One region of the Neorhizobium descurainiae genome, then DNA from elsewhere that is predicted to be linked to it. Evidence: predicted binding sites of a transcription regulator. Region 1 holds the regulator's gene; the other holds the start of a gene.
What was found. Region 1 encodes PhoB, which activates phosphate uptake and scavenging genes when phosphate is short. Its sites were predicted from a motif close to TGTCATNNANCTGTCAT; they were not measured.
Positions count from the first base shown of each region.

Region 2: ACMGE0_RS03415 (glycerophosphodiester phosphodiesterase) is a predicted target of PhoB. The motif match lies at 4,978-4,994, and genes of this name have one in related genera.

Region 1 is NZ_JBLFFK010000018.1:111,976-119,546, forward strand. It holds gene argF (ornithine carbamoyltransferase) at 91-1,008, opposite strand; gene ACMGE0_RS25125 (aspartate aminotransferase family protein) at 1,063-2,259, opposite strand; gene ACMGE0_RS25130 (GcrA family cell cycle regulator) at 2,668-3,201, shown strand; gene ACMGE0_RS25135 (PACE efflux transporter) at 3,388-3,822, shown strand; gene phoB (phosphate regulon transcriptional regulator PhoB) at 3,842-4,525, opposite strand; gene phoU (phosphate signaling complex protein PhoU) at 4,552-5,265, opposite strand; gene pstB (phosphate ABC transporter ATP-binding protein PstB) at 5,309-6,124, opposite strand; gene pstA (phosphate ABC transporter permease PstA) at 6,139-7,458, opposite strand; gene pstC (phosphate ABC transporter permease subunit PstC) at 7,455-7,571, opposite strand, start outside.
Region 2 is NZ_JBLFFK010000001.1:721,429-728,999, reverse strand. It holds gene ACMGE0_RS03445 (NAD(P)/FAD-dependent oxidoreductase) at 81-1,406, shown strand; gene ACMGE0_RS03440 (hypothetical protein) at 1,403-1,687, shown strand; gene ACMGE0_RS03435 (cytochrome P450) at 1,697-3,004, shown strand; gene ACMGE0_RS03430 (SDR family oxidoreductase) at 3,066-3,923, opposite strand; gene ACMGE0_RS03425 (hypothetical protein) at 4,063-4,311, opposite strand; gene ACMGE0_RS03420 (DUF983 domain-containing protein) at 4,409-4,828, opposite strand; gene ACMGE0_RS03415 (glycerophosphodiester phosphodiesterase) at 5,053-5,907, shown strand; gene ACMGE0_RS03410 (hypothetical protein) at 5,914-6,216, opposite strand; gene ACMGE0_RS03405 (amidase) at 6,377-7,571, shown strand, end outside.

The DNA.
Region 1 (7,571 bases):
GAGGCGCCGCTTCCTCTCAAGGCGCGGTGCAGTTGACTGCCGGTAGATGGGACCGGCTTCCACGAAAATCAAGGCTTGCCGTGAGCGGAGCTAGACCGCGCCGAAGCACCACGCAAGAATGGATTTCTGCGCGTGGAGACGGTTCTCTGCCTCATCGAAGACCACCGACTGCGGACCGTCGATGACTTCGTCGGTCACCTCCTCGCCCCGATGGGCCGGCAGGCAGTGCATGAAGAGCGCATCCTTGTCGGCCCGCTTCATCAGCGCTCCGTTGACCTGATAGGGCTGGAAGATGTTATGGCCGCGCGCCTTGTGCTCCTGGTTCATCGAGACCCAGGTATCGGTGACGACGAGATCGGCACCGGCCACCGCGCGCTCGGCATCATGGCAGAGCATGACATCGCCGCCGTTGTTGCGTGCCCAGTTCAGGAACTTGTCGTGCGGCTCGGACCCCAGGGGCACCGCCATGTTCATGCGATAGCCGAAGCGGGCCGCTCCTTCCACGAAAGAATGCAGCACGTTGTTGCCGTCGCCGGTCCAGGCGACAGTCTTGCCCTTCACCGGCCCGCGATGCTCCTCGAAGGTCATCAGGTCGGCCATGATCTGGCAGGGATGCGTATCGTCCGTCAGGCCGTTGATGACCGGCACCGTCGCATGTTCGGCCATTTCGATGAGGCGCGCATGATCGGTGGTGCGGATCATGATCGCATCGACATAACGGGACAGCACCTTTGCCGTATCGCCGATCGTTTCGGCGCGTCCGAGCTGCATCTCCGTGCCGGAGAGGAAGAGCGTTTCGCCGCCGAGCTGGCGCATGCCGACATCGAAGGAGACGCGGGTGCGCGTGGAGGGCTTTTCGAAGATCATCGCCAGCATCTTGCCGGCAAGCGGCTTTTCCGCCGTGCCAGCCTTGGTCGCCTGCTTGCGCGTCTTGGCGTCGTCGAGGATCGTCCTCAGGTCTTCCGAGGACATGGCGGAAAGATCGAGAAAATGTTTCGGTGCGGCCATACTAACGGTTCCCTATCGAGAGGGAACCATCGAATGGCGCCCCCTTCTCGCCCCTCAGGCGGATTTCTTCAGTTCGGCGGAGGAAAGCTTTTCCGCCGCCTTTTCAAGGCGGGCAAGGCCTTCGCGGGCCTCCTCGGCGGTGACGGTGAGCGGCGGCAGGAGGCGCACCACATTGTCGCCGGCCGGGACGCCCAGCAGATGTTCGTTTCGCATGGCGACGACGAGATCGCCGGCGGGCACCTTGGCCTTGACGCCGAGGAGCAGGCCTTCGCCGCGGACGTCCTCGATGACATTCGGAAAGCGATCCTTGAGCGCCGCAAGACCCTGGCGGAAGACAAGGGCCACGTCGCGGACATGCTGAAGAAACCCGTCGGCAAGGATCACGTCCAGAACGGCATTGCCGACAGCGACGGCGAGCGGATTGCCGCCATAGGTCGTGCCATGGGTACCGGCGGTCATCCCCGAAGCCGCATCCGCGGTCGCCAGGCAGGCGCCGAGCGGGAAACCGCCGCCGATGCCCTTGGCAAGCGCCATGATATCGGGCGTGACCCCCGACCACTCGTAGGCGAAGAGTTTACCGGTGCGGCCGACGCCCGTCTGCACTTCATCGAAAACCAGGAGCAAGCCGTTGTCATCGCAGATCTTGCGCAGCGCCTGCAGGAATTCCTTCGGAACCGGACGGATGCCGCCTTCGCCCTGGATCGGCTCGATGAGGATCGCAGCCGTCTTTTCGGTGATGACGGCCTTCAGCGCTTCCAGATCGCCGAAAGGCACCTGGTCGAACCCTTCGACCTTCGGCCCGAAGCCTTCCAGATATTTCGCCTGACCGCCGGCGGCGATGGTCGCAAGCGTGCGGCCGTGGAAGGCGCCTTCGAAGGTCACGATATGGAACCGCTCCGGATGGCCCTTCACATACTGATAGCGGCGGGCCGTCTTGATGGCGCATTCCAGTGCTTCCGCACCCGAGTTCGTGAAGAACACCTTGTCCGCGAAGGATTTCTCGGCGAGGCGGCGCGACAGCGTCTCCTGGCCCGGCACCTCATAAAGATTGGAGGTGTGCCAGACCTTCTCGGCCTGCGCCTTCAGCGCTTCGACGAGATGGGGATGGGCATGACCAAGCGAGTTGACCGCGACGCCCGATCCGAAATCGAGATATCGCTCGCCGCTTTCCGTCACGAGCCATACGCCCTCGCCGCGCTCGAAGCGCAACGGGGCCCGGGCAAAGGTGTCGAAAAGCGCGGCTTCAGCCATGGCGACATCACTCCTCTAGGCAATCCGAAAGACCGGCCAAACCGGCCGGAAAAATCAAAAATGCCGCCCAGTGGGGCGGCGGGGGCACTATCGGGGTTTAGGGCCCGAATGTCAACAAAGCCCGGCACCTTAGCCGGCTTTGCCGAAGAAACAGGCAGGCACCTGCATATGTGACAAAAATGACTCTCCCCAACAGCAAGTTGGGGAAAACCAAGAAATCGATTCCTGCAGATTCTCCCGACTCTTGCCACGGAGTCAGCCTCACACTAGGTTAATCGTCAATTACTAGACTGCATGCGGCGGAACTAGTCACCTCAAGCATAGATGTAGTGGGTGTTGCGGAATGATGTCTGCAGCAAAGGTGGAAGGATTCTGCATGCCTGCAACGTTCAAAGGCGGAGAACGGGCATGAACTGGACAGACGAGCGCGTCGAAAAACTCAAAAGATTGTGGTCGGAAGGCTTGAGCGCCAGCCAGATCGCCGCACAACTCGGAGGCGTGAGCCGCAATGCCGTGATCGGCAAGGTGCACCGCCTCAGCCTGCCGGGCCGGGCAAAGGCCGGCGGCACCATGGCCACGGGCCGTTCGGCGGCCAAGCGGACCACGTCGGCGCCCCGGGCTCCGAACTATGCGTCGCGTGTCGCCACCCGGACCGTCGCCCGCGCAGTCGGCGCGACCCTTCTCAAGGAAGAGATCGAAGTCGAGGCTTTCGAGGAGATGGAATATCGTCCGGCCGCCAATGTGGTGGTGCCTATCTCCCGTCGCCTCGCCCTGACCGAGCTCACCGAGCGCACCTGCAAGTGGCCCGTCGGCGACCCGCTCAAGGAAGATTTTCACTTCTGCGGCTGCGACTCCCCGGACAACTCGCCCTATTGCGGCTACCACACGCGGCTTGCCTACCAGCCGGTGCACGAGCGCCGCAGGGCCGCCGCCCGGGCCTGAGAAGAGCACGGCAGGACGATGCATTGAAAGCGGGCCCCGGCCCGCTTTTTTCCTGCGTATGGCAGCTATGCCGCGCCGAGGCTTGCCGAACGGCGCGAAAACACCTATCTCATTGCGGCGAGGACGACCTCCCCCATACCGGGCACAATGTCGGGACGACCCGAGGCTTTATTCTTGGGTTAAGAAATGCGCTCGACACGTGATCGTATCCGCCACGCCATCAGCTTCGAAGTCATCGCGCTTCTCATCGTCACGCCGCTCGGGGCGCTTGCCTTCGGCAAGCCGGTTTCCGACATCGGCGTCATCGCGATCGGCGGCGCGACGATCGCGACCGGCTGGAATTATCTCTACAACCTCGGCTTCGACCATCTGATGCGGCGGCTGACCGGTGGCACGCAGAAGACGCCGGCAATACGCGTGGGCCATGCCGTCCTTTTCGAGGTGGGCCTGCTCATCGTGCTTCTGCCGTTCGTCGCCTGGTATCTCGGCATCAGCCTGTGGGAAGCGCTGATCATGGACGTGGCTTTTGCCGTCTTCTACGTCTTCTATGCCTTCATCTTCAACTGGGGCTATGACCGGCTGTTTCCGCTGCCGGAATGGCAGGAGGCGGAGGCGCGCTGACGCGCGCCTCTTTCGGCAGTCAGGATTCCATCGAATAACCGGCCCCACGGACGGTGCGGATGACGTCCTGCATGTTGGAGAAGTTCAGCGCCTTGCGCAGGCGTCCCACATGCACGTCGACGGTGCGCTCGTCGACATAGATGTCGTGGCCCCAGACGCCATCCAAAAGCTGCGAACGGGAGAAGACCCGGCCGGGCGACGCCATCAGGAACTCCAGCAGGCGGAATTCCGTCGGGCCGAGGCGGACTTCACGGCTCTTGCGATGCACGCGATGGGTCTCGCGGTCGAGCTCGATGTCGCCGCAGCGCAGAACGCTGGAGAGCACTTCCGGGCGGGCGCGCCGCAGCATGGCTTTGACACGGGCCATCAGTTCCGGCGTCGAGAAGGGCTTGACCACATAGTCGTCCGCCCCCGTGGCCAGGCCACGGACGCGCTCGCTCTCTTCGCCGCGGGCGGTCAGCATGATGATCGGCAGGCGCTCCGTTTCGGGGCGCATGCGCAGACGCCGGCAAAGTTCGATGCCGGAAACGCCGGGCAGCATCCAGTCGAGGATCAGAAGATCCGGCGTGCGCTCCTGAAGCCTTATCTCGGCCTCATCCCCACGCAGGATCGTCTCGACGTCGTAACCTTCAGCTTCGAGATTGTAGCGAAGAAGCACGCTCAGCGCTTCCTCATCCTCCACGACAGCGATTTTTGGCAGCATTCTCACTCTGCTCCGTCAGCATTCCGTCATTCGGTGATCGCGCCGAGGGTGTTCGACGTGTCGTCCTTGGGACGCTCGCCTTCCGGCTGGGCACCCGTCGTCATGTAGTAGATCGTCTCGGCTATGTTGGTAGCATGGTCGCCGATGCGCTCGATGTTCTTGGCGCAGAACAGGAGATGGGTGCAGGTGGTGATGTTGCGCGGATCCTCCATCATGTAGGTGAGGAGCTCGCGGAACAGCGACGTGTACATCGCGTCGATTTCCTCGTCGCGGATGCGGATCGCCTCGGCCTTCTCGGCGGAACGGCTCGCATAGACGTCGAGCACTTCCTTGAGCTGCACGAGCGCGAGATCGGAAAGGTGCTCGATGCCGCGTGCAAGCTTGCGCGGCACGCCGGTGCCCTGAACCGCGATGACCCGCTTGGCGGTGTTCTTGCCGAGATCGCCGACGCGTTCCAGATCGCCGGCGATGCGAAGGGTGCCGACGATCTCGCGAAGGTCGGACGCCATGGGCTGGCGCTTGGCGATCGTGACGATCGCCTTGTCCTGGATCTCGCGCTCGGCGTGGTCCAGGATCACGTCGTCGGAGATGACCTTCTGGGCGAGCGCAGAGTCGGAGTTCACAAGCGCGCGCACGGCATCCGAGCACATCTGCTCGGCCAGGCCGCCCATTTCGGAAATGCGGCGGCTCAGATATTTCAGTTCATCGTCGTAGGCCGACAGGATATGGGTCGATGCCATCTTCTAATCCTCGAAATTGGTGTCAGGCGGCACAGTCGGCTGATCAGCCGAAACGACCCATGATGTAATCCTGGGTACGCTGGTCGTCCGGGTTGGTGAACATCTTGTCCGTGTCGTTCTCCTCGACCAGCTGGCCGAGATGGAACATGGCGGTGCGCTGGGACACGCGGGCGGCCTGCTGCATCGAATGCGTCACGATGACGATCGTGTAGTTGGCGCGCAGTTCGTGGATGAGTTCCTCGACCTTGGCGGTGGCGATCGGATCGAGCGCCGAACAGGGTTCGTCCATCAGGATGACTTCCGGCGACACGGCGACCGCGCGGGCGATGCACAGACGCTGCTGCTGGCCGCCGGAAAGGCCGGTGCCGGATTCCAGCAGCCGGTCCTTCACTTCGGTCCAAAGGCCGGCGCGCTGAAGGCTGGCCTCGACGATCTGGTCCATGTCGGCCTTGTTCCTGGCCAGCCCGTGGATGCGCGGGCCATAGGCGATGTTCTCGTAGATCGATTTCGGGAACGGGTTCGGCTTCTGGAAGACCATGCCGACGCGGGCGCGCAGCTCGACGACGTCGATCTGCGGATCGTAGATATCGTCCGTATCGAGGGTGATCTTGCCGGTGACGCGGCAGTTCTCGATCGTGTCGTTCATGCGGTTGAGGCAGCGCAGGAAGGTCGACTTGCCGCAGCCGGAGGGACCGATAAGAGCCGTCACGGTGTTTTCACGGACGTTGAGGTTCACATCGAAAAGCGCGCGCTTCTCGCCGTAATACACGGACACGTCCTTCCCGATCATCTTATGCGAAACATCACTCATCTTCTGGTCCAGCGCCTTTTCAACTGCTGCTTCTGACATCATGTTCATCGTGTCTACTCCTTCTACCAGCGACGCTCAAAGCGCCGCCGCAAGAGAATTGCGCCAACATTCATTACGATGAGGAACAGGAGCAGGATGATGATCGCTCCCGAGGTACGCTCGACGAACGCGCGCTCGGCTTCGTTCGCCCACATGTAGATCTGCACCGGCAGCGCCGTCGACGGGTCGAGCGGCGTGGTCGGATAGTTGGCCACGAAGGCGACCATGCCGATCAAAAGCAGCGGTGCGGTTTCGCCGAGCGCGTGGGCGAGCCCGATGATGGTGCCGGTCAGGATGCCCGGCATGGCAAGCGGCAGGACGTGATGGAAGATCGTCTGCATCTTGGAGGCGCCGAGACCCAGAGCTGCCGCGCGGATCGACGGCGGCACGGCTTTCAGCGCCGCGCGCGTGGCGATGATGATCGTCGGCAGCGTCATCAGGGTCAGAACCAGGCCGCCCACCAGGGACGCGGAACGCGGCAGGCCTGCAAAGTTGACGAAGACGGCAAGCCCGAGGAGACCGTAGACGATCGAGGGGACCGCCGCGAGGTTGTTGATGTTCACCTCGATCAGGTCGGTGAACCTGTTCTTCGGTGCGAACTCCTCGAGATAGATCGAGGCCGCGACGCCGATCGGCAGCGACAGGACGAGCACGATCAGCATCATATAGAACGAACCGATGAGGGCGACACCGACGCCGGCGGCCTCCGGACGGCTCGATGCGCCGTTGACGAAGATGCCGGTATTGAAGTGCTTCCCCAGCGCGCCGCTTTCGGCAAGCTGGTTCATCCAGCCGACCTGCTGGTCGGAAACCTTGCGGTTCTCCTGGGCAACGGAAAGGTCGATCTGCCCCTTGAAGGCGGAGTCGAGGTCGCCGGAAGCGAGCAGCGAGACCGTCTGCGTCGTGCCGATGATCGCCGGATTGGCGACGACCATGTCGCGAAGCTGGGTGCGGACACCATCCGAGATCATCTGATTGACGGCGCGGAGCTGAACGCGGTCGTCGGCACCGACACCCAGCACCTTGGCGAGCGCATTGCGGGCGATGACCGGATAGTTCGCCGTCATCAGCTTCTGCGGGTTGGTGGCGCGCTCGTTCTGCGGGTCGATGATCTGCTCGGAGAACTCGACCGGCACGGTGATCATCGTCTGCTGGAAGGCGGTGTAACCCTTGGAGACGACCGACCAGAGAAGAAGCAGCAGGAAGATGATGCCGAAAGCAAGTGCGGCAATGCCATATGCCCTGAAGCGGCGCTCGGAGGCGTAGCGGCGCTTGATGCCGATATCGCGACGGGCGGGCCTGGCCTTGGCGATGCCTGGGACGGGAGAAACTGCATCGGTCATTCGTACTGCTCCCGATATTTGCGCACGATGTAGAGCGCGTAGATGTTGAGGCAAAGCGTGATGACGAAGAGCGTGATGCCAAGCGCGAAGGCAACCAGCGTCTGCGGCGAGGT
Region 2 (7,571 bases), on a different contig from region 1:
GCGCTTGGAACAAACGCCGGGACCACGTGTTGAACGAGCATCGTGCGGAGGTGCGCTCTCCGCCAACAGGTGGGGACGAAATGGCCGGAAAAATTCTCCCGAACGAGACGGTAAACCACGCAGGCCCTTTGCGCGTCGTGATCGTCGGCGCCGGCTTTGCCGGCCTCGCCGCCGCTCGCGAGCTCGGCAACACGGAGATCGACGTCACCGTCATCGACCGGCGCAACCACAATCTCTTCCAGCCGCTGCTCTATCAGGTCGCCACCGCCGCGCTTTCGCCCGCCGATGTTTCGGAGCCGATCCGCCGCACGCTGGGCCGGTATCGCAACATCAAGGTCATGCTGGCGGAAGTGACCGGCATCGATGCGGCCGCGAAGGAAGTGAAGCTCGATTACGGCTCTTCGGTGCCCTACGACCGGCTCGTCGTCGCCACCGGCTCTGAATACAACTATTTCGGCCATGAGGACTGGCGCGCCTGGGCGCCGGGCCTCAAGACCATCCACGAGGCGCGCCTGATCCGCCAGCGCCTGCTGCTCGCCTTCGAGAAGGCGGAGCTTTCCCAGGACCCGGAGGAGAAGAAGGCGCTGCTCACCAGCGTCATCATCGGCGGTGGCCCGACCGGCGTCGAGATGGCGGGCGCCATTTCCGAACTCGGCCGCTTCATGATCACCCGCGATTTCCGCAAGCTGGAACCGGACAGCATGCGGGTCATCCTTGTCGAGGCCGGCCCGAAGATCCTCGCGGCCTTTCCGGACAATCTCGTGCAATACGCCATGAAGGTGCTGGAGAAGGAAGGCGTCGAGGTGAGGACGAACCTGCCGGTCGCATCCGTGACGAAGGACGAGGTGATCGCGGGCTCCGAGCGCATCCGCACCGGCTGCATCATCTGGGGCGCGGGCGTGAAGGCGTCTCCGGCCGCCAAATGGCTTGGTATCGAAGGCAAGGCCGGCGGCCGTATCCCGGTCGAGCCCGATCTTTCGGTCACCGGTTTCCCGGAAATTTTTGCTATCGGCGATACGGCGCTCGGCCTCGAGGACGGCAAGCCGCTACCGGCCCTCGCCCAGGTCGCCAAGCAGCAGGGCGAGTATGTCGGCAAGGCGCTCCGGGCCCGCTTGCTGGAGGGCAAGCCGAGCAGCGAGCCCTTCCGCTTCCACAATCGCGGCAACACGGCCGTGATCGGCCGCAATACGGCGATCTTCGACTTCGGCCGCTGGACTTTGAAGGGCCGGTTCGCATGGTTCCTCTGGGCGCTCGTCCACGTCTACCTGCTCGTCAATTTCGAGAAGCGCCTGCTCGTCAGCATCCAGTGGATCTGGCGCTATCTGACCCGCCAGCGCGGCGCCCGGCTGATCGACGAGAACGCCGCCTCCTTCGTCCCCTCTTCCACGCAAAGGACAGAGACATGAACACCGCCAACCCGCAGCTCGAAGGTCTTTATCTCGCCATCGCGGCGATCAACCGGCTCCTGGTCGACAAGGGTCTCCTTTCGCATGCGGAGATCCAGAACGTCCTGCAGACCGTCGAACGCAACGTGCTGGCCGACGACAATCAGCTCAACGTTTCCAGCTCCCATCAGAAGGCGGTCGCCTTTCCGATCCGCCTCCTTCTGCTGGCGAACGAGGCGGACGAAGCGGGCACGAAATTCTGTTTCGACGACCTGGCGCGGGAGATCGGCCGCCGGACATAGGAGCAGCCCATGAGACGTACCGGAATGCCGGAGGAGAAGAAGCCTCCCGCCGGCGGGATGCCGCAGGCCATCCCCGAGGAGAACGCGCTCGACGCGACGCTCCTGCTCCTGCAGGAAGGCTACGAATTCATCTCCAACCGGTGCGACAGGCTCGGCACGGACATTTTCCGCACCCGGCTCATGCTGACCGACGTCCTGTGCATGCGCGGGCCGCAAGCAGCACGGCTCTTCTACGGCGCGCCCGGATTGACCCGAAAGGGTTCGATGCCCCAGACCGTCCTGCGCCTGCTGCAGGACAAGGGCAGCGTACAACAGCTCGACGACGAGGCGCATCGGCATCGCAAGGCCTTGTTCGTGCGCATGCTGATGCAGGCCGAAGACGTCGCGGCCCTGGTTGCGCTGTTCCGCGATCTTTGGCGCAGCGAGCTTCCGCGCTGGCGGGAGGCGGGCCGGATCGTGCTCTTCGACGAGGTCAACCGGCTGCTGACGCGCGCCGTTTGCGGCTGGGCGTGCGTTCCCCTGCCGCAGGAAAAGGTGTCCGGCATGGCCCGATCGCTGGCGGGGATGGTGGAAAACGCCGGCCACATACGCCCCGGAACCGTGAAGGCGCTCCTGCGGCGGACCCGCACGGAAAAATATCTGGAAGGCCTCGTTCGGGATGTCCGCGCCGGCCGGCTCGACGTGCCAGAGCGCGCTCCCCTTGCTCGCATCGCCGCCCACCGCGAGCTGGACGGCAAGCCGCTCGACCCGGCGGTCGCGGCCGTGGAGCTCACGAACGTCCTTCGGCCGGCGGTGGCGGTCGGCCGTTTCGTCGTCTTCGCCGCGCTGGAACTCTACCGCAACAGCTTCTGGGTCCGCCTGTTTCAAGGCGGCGACGAGAAGGCGATGGAGGAATTCGTCGAAGAGGTCCGCCGGACGGCTCCTTTCTTTCCGTTTGTCGGCGCAATCGCGAAAGAGGATATCGAGTGGGAGGGCCATGTCATTCCGAAAGGTCAATGGCTGCTGCTCGACCTCTACGGCACCGTCCACGACGAACGGCTCTTCCCGCGGTCGCAGGATTTCTGGCCGCAGCGGCACCTTTCCTGGCGCCATCAGGACTTCAGCTTCATTCCCCAAGGCGCGGGCGAAACGGCGAGCACGCACCGCTGCCCCGGCGAACAGATCACCGTCGAGATCGTCAAGGAAGCCGCGCGGCTGCTCTCTACCGAAATGTGCTACGACGTGCCCGAACAGGATTTCACGGTGAGGAAGAACCGGATACCGGCCCTGCCGGAAAGCGGTTTCGTGATAACGAACATCCGCAAGCCGGAAATATGAACGGCGGCATGAGCGCATGCCGCCGCTTGTGGCTTGGGAGGAGAGAGCTTGGCGCGGTAAATCAGAGGATCGGCTTGCCGCCGGTCACTGCGATCGTCGTGCCGGAAACGTAGCTCGACAACGGATCGGCGAGCATGACGTAGGTTGTCGCCAGTTCCGCCGGTTGGCCCGGCCGTTTCATCGGCACCTGCTTGCCGAATTCCTTCACCCTGTCTTCCGGCATGGTGGAGGGAATGAGCGGCGTCCAGATCGGCCCGGGCGCGACGGCATTGGCGCGGATGCCCTTCTCGGCCAGAAGCTGCGCCAGTCCGGCCGTGAAATTCTGGATCGCGCCCTTGGTGGTCGCATAGGCCAGCAGCGTCGGGCTCGGCGTGTCGGCGTTGATCGACGCGGTGTTGATGATGGCGCTGCCCGGCTTCATGTGCGGAACGGCGGCCTTGGTGAGATAGAACATCGAATGGATGTTGACCCTGAAAGTCAGCTCCCATTCCTCGTCGCTGATGTCCTCGATCGAGGCGAAGGTCGCCTGGTGGGCCGCATTGTTGACGAGGACGTCGATGCCGCCGAGTTCCTTCACCGCCCTGTCGATGATCGACCGGCAATGGGCGGCCGTCTGGATGTCGCCGGGCACGAGCACCGCCTTGCGGCCCGCCTCTTCCACCAGCCGTTTGGTGTCCTCGGCATCCTCGTCCTCGTCGAGATAGGAGATCAGAAGATCGGCGCCCTCGCGGGCATAGGCGATCGCCACCGCCCGGCCGATGCCGCTGTCGCCGCCGGTGATCACCGCTCTCTTGCCGGCGAGCCGGCCCGAACCGCGGTAGGATTGTTCGCCATGATCCGGTACGGGCTTCATCTGTCCCGTAAAGCCCGGCATCGGCTGCTGCTGTTCGGGAAAGGGCGGTGTCGGGTACTGGGCCATGGGCGCCTCCTGGTCTCGGGGTGGGAAAATCGCTCTCTCCAACTGTCCGCAACGGCGGATGTTCCCGGTCGCAGACGCAACCTGAAAAAGAAAAGGGCGCCTCGGAAGCGCCTTGTTACCGCCTCTTCCAGTCCGCCGATCAGGCGCCGGGCGTCATCGCCCCGTCGCCGCGCCGCAGCCGCTTCAACTGGTTGACGATCCTGAGCGAGCCGGCGGCACGCGCGGCGGAAAAATCCGAGCTCTTCGACAATATCCGCAGCATGTCCTCCGCCTCGTCGGCAGAGATGGTGCCGCGGGCGGCGAGCCCGTCGATCAGCAGAAGCATGGCCCCTTCGACGGCAAGCGACCGCCGGCGCACTTCCATTTCGATTTCATCCGACTGAGGCATCTGAAGCTCCTTCCGCTGTCCCTTGTCGAATGGTTTGGGAAAGGAATTGTTCCTGACCTTTCGACGCGACTTTCGGAAGCTTCCGCCCCTTCGCGGATCAATCGCCGCTCCGGCGATCGCCGGCCGGCGGGTTCGCAGGCCCCTTGTCGAGCCTGCCCTGCTCGGCCTTGTAGAAATACTGGCTGTTGACCAGCCAGCCTTTCAGCGGCCGGAGCGGCAGCACGCAGGTGATGATCAGCACCGGCAGCGAGATCAGGAAATGCACCCAGAACGGCGGCTGGAACATGACCTCGATCCAGACCGCGAACGCCACGCTCGGCACGCAGGCGAAGCAGATGACGAAGAAGGCCGGGCCGTCCGCCGGATCGGCGAAGGAATAGTCGAGGCCGCAGACTTCGCAATTGGGCCGGAGCGTCAAAAAGCCGTTGAAGAGATGCCCCTGGCCGCAGCGCGGGCAGCGGCCGCGGATACCGGTGCTGTAGGGGGAAAGAGGCGCCCAGTTCGCTTCATATGCCATGACGTCTGCCTTTCGTGGACAGGATACGATGTATGGTTCGGCGATACCGCCCAACAGATGCATGGGGCAAGGTGTTCCCTTGACGCGCGTCAAACTGCCTCGCCTGCAACCGCTTAGGCAAGCCGCCGCCGCGGCAGGCGTTGAACCTTTGTCATCGATCTATGACATGGAGTGCGGCGCGCCTAGTGTGCAATCGCGAATCGCTCTTTTTTACGGAATACCCCATGAATCCGGAATTTTCAGGCCTCGGCATCACATATGAGGGTCATCCGACCCGCCTCAAATGGCACCGTCTCCGCCGCAGTTTCAGGGACCCGCTGTTCTCCGCCGCGGTCATGGCGGAAGGCTTCAGGCTCGGCGCCTCCACCGAACTCGACCTGCGCGTCCGCGCCGACGGCGGTTTCGTCGTCCTGCACGACGACATTCTCGAAGGCGAGACCGATGGACGCGGCCTGATCCGCGAGGCTTTCCCGGACGACATCCGCGGCCTGCGCCTTCTCGAAGGCGGCCACCCGCCGATCCTCAGCGAGGACCTGGCATTGATGCTTGAGACCGCCCATCCCGACGCGCTTCTGCAGTTCGACATGAAGGATACGCTCGCCGTCATCGGTTCGCGCGGCCTCGACCATCTTGCGGACTATTTCTCCGGCGCCGGCTCCTCGATCATCGTCAGCGGCACCGATCTCGACCTCATTCTCGCGGTGAAGGAGAAGCTGCCGGACCTCAGGCGCGGCATCGACCCGACCGACAAGCTCGCCGACATCCATGCGGCCGAAGGCTGGAGCGCCGTCGAAAGGGAATTGTCCGCCGATCTGCGCGGCCCGACGGAGGCGGATACGGTCTATCTTTATTGGCCGATGCTGCTCGACGCCGAGAGCGCCGGTCTCGACATGATCGGCCTCTGCCACGATGCCGGCAAGCTCGTCGATGCCTGGACCTTCAACCTCCAGAACCCGGACGCGGGCTTCACCACGGCCGAAGCGCGCGACTTCGCCGCCCTGATGGCGCTGAAGCCGGATCAGATCACTACCGACGAGCCGATCGCCACGGAACGGGCCTGGGCGGCGATCGCCGGCTGACGCCGCTCAGTCGTCTATTCCGAACGGATCGCGATAGACGCGCCGGCTGACCAGTTTCAGGCTGCGGTCGGGCTGGATGATGTAGTTTTCCTCGACCCGCTGGCCGAATTCGTTGCGGAACTGGTGCGGCACGACGCTGCCGACCGGCGCCTTGGTGAGCCGCGTGCGCGGCTGGCCGCCATAGGTGATGCTGCCGGGAATGGGTTCGATCCCCGGTCCGATATCGACGGCGGCGGTCGGGCGGCTGTCGGCGGTGGTGCAGCCGGCAAGCGCGATGGCAAGGCCGGCGACGATCATGGTGGTTCTCATGGGATATCCCTTCCGGTTTCAGCCCTTGCGGCTGGACTCGTTCAATTCCTTGGCTCAGCCGAGGTTCCCTCCCCGGCCGGGCGCACAAATCGTCTATCCAACGCCAAAATATCCGCTACACCTTTAAGCCGCCAGTACAGGAATGGGGAGAATACGTGCCGTGACGAAATCCTATGGAGCCATGTCGATCGCCGGACTTTCCGCGCTGATCCAGACGGGATCGGCCGATCCGGTCGAGGTGACCGAAGCGGTGCTTGCCGGCATCGAGGCCTATCCGGACAAGGCCGTTTTCGTTTCCCTCCTCAAGGACCGCGCGCTTGCCGAAGCGAGGGCCTCGTCGAAACGTCTGAAGGAGGGTCGCTCGCTCGGGGCTCTCGACGGCATTCCGATCGCCTGGAAGGACCTCTTCGATATCGAAGGCCTGCCGACCACGGCGGGCTCCAAGGTGTTGAAGACGGTCGAACCGGCGAAGAAGGACGCGGCGATCGTCGATCTCTTGAAGCAGGCGGGCATGATCGCCGTCGGCCGCACCAATATGAGCGAATTCGCCTTTTCCGGCATCGGCATCAATCCGCATTACGGCACGCCTCACAACCCGAGGGCCAAGGATGCGCCGCGCATTCCGGGCGGCTCCTCCTCCGGCTCGGGCGTCGCGGTGGCCGCCGGTCTGGTGCCTGTCGCCATGGGCACGGACACCGGCGGCTCGATCCGCATTCCCTCGGCGCTGAACGGCATCGTCGGCTACAAGGCGACCCGCGGCCGTTATTCGATGGATGGCGTCTATCCGCTGGCGACCAGCCTCGATTCGCTGGGACCCCTCTGCCGCACCGTTCAGGATGCGGTCTGGATCGACGCGGCGATGCGCGGCCTTGCCGTGCCGCAGACCGCCCGCAAGCCGGTCCGGCCGCTCGACATCGTCGTCCCGACCAACATCGTCTTCGACGGCGCCGAGCCCGGCGTGGTGGCCGCCTTCGAGGCGGCGGTCGGGCGGCTTGAAAAAACGGGCTGCCGGGTAAGCCGCATCGCCATTCCCTCCTTCGACGAACTGCCGAAGCTGATGGCGAAATACGGGCCGCTGGTGACCGCGGAAGCCTTCGCGCTGCATCGCGAGCGTCTGGCGGGGCCCGAGGCGGCCGACATCGATCACCGCGTGGTCGCCCGCACAAGGCTCGGCGAAAGGACCGGCATGGCGGATTACATCGCCATCCTGGAAGCCCGCGCCCGGATGATCGCCGAGACGGAAGCGCTGGTCGGCGACCGCTTCGTCGCCATGCCCTCGGTCGCGCATGTCGCTCCGAAGATCGAGCCGCTTCTTGCCGACGACGACACCTTCTTCGCCATGAACGGCAAGACGC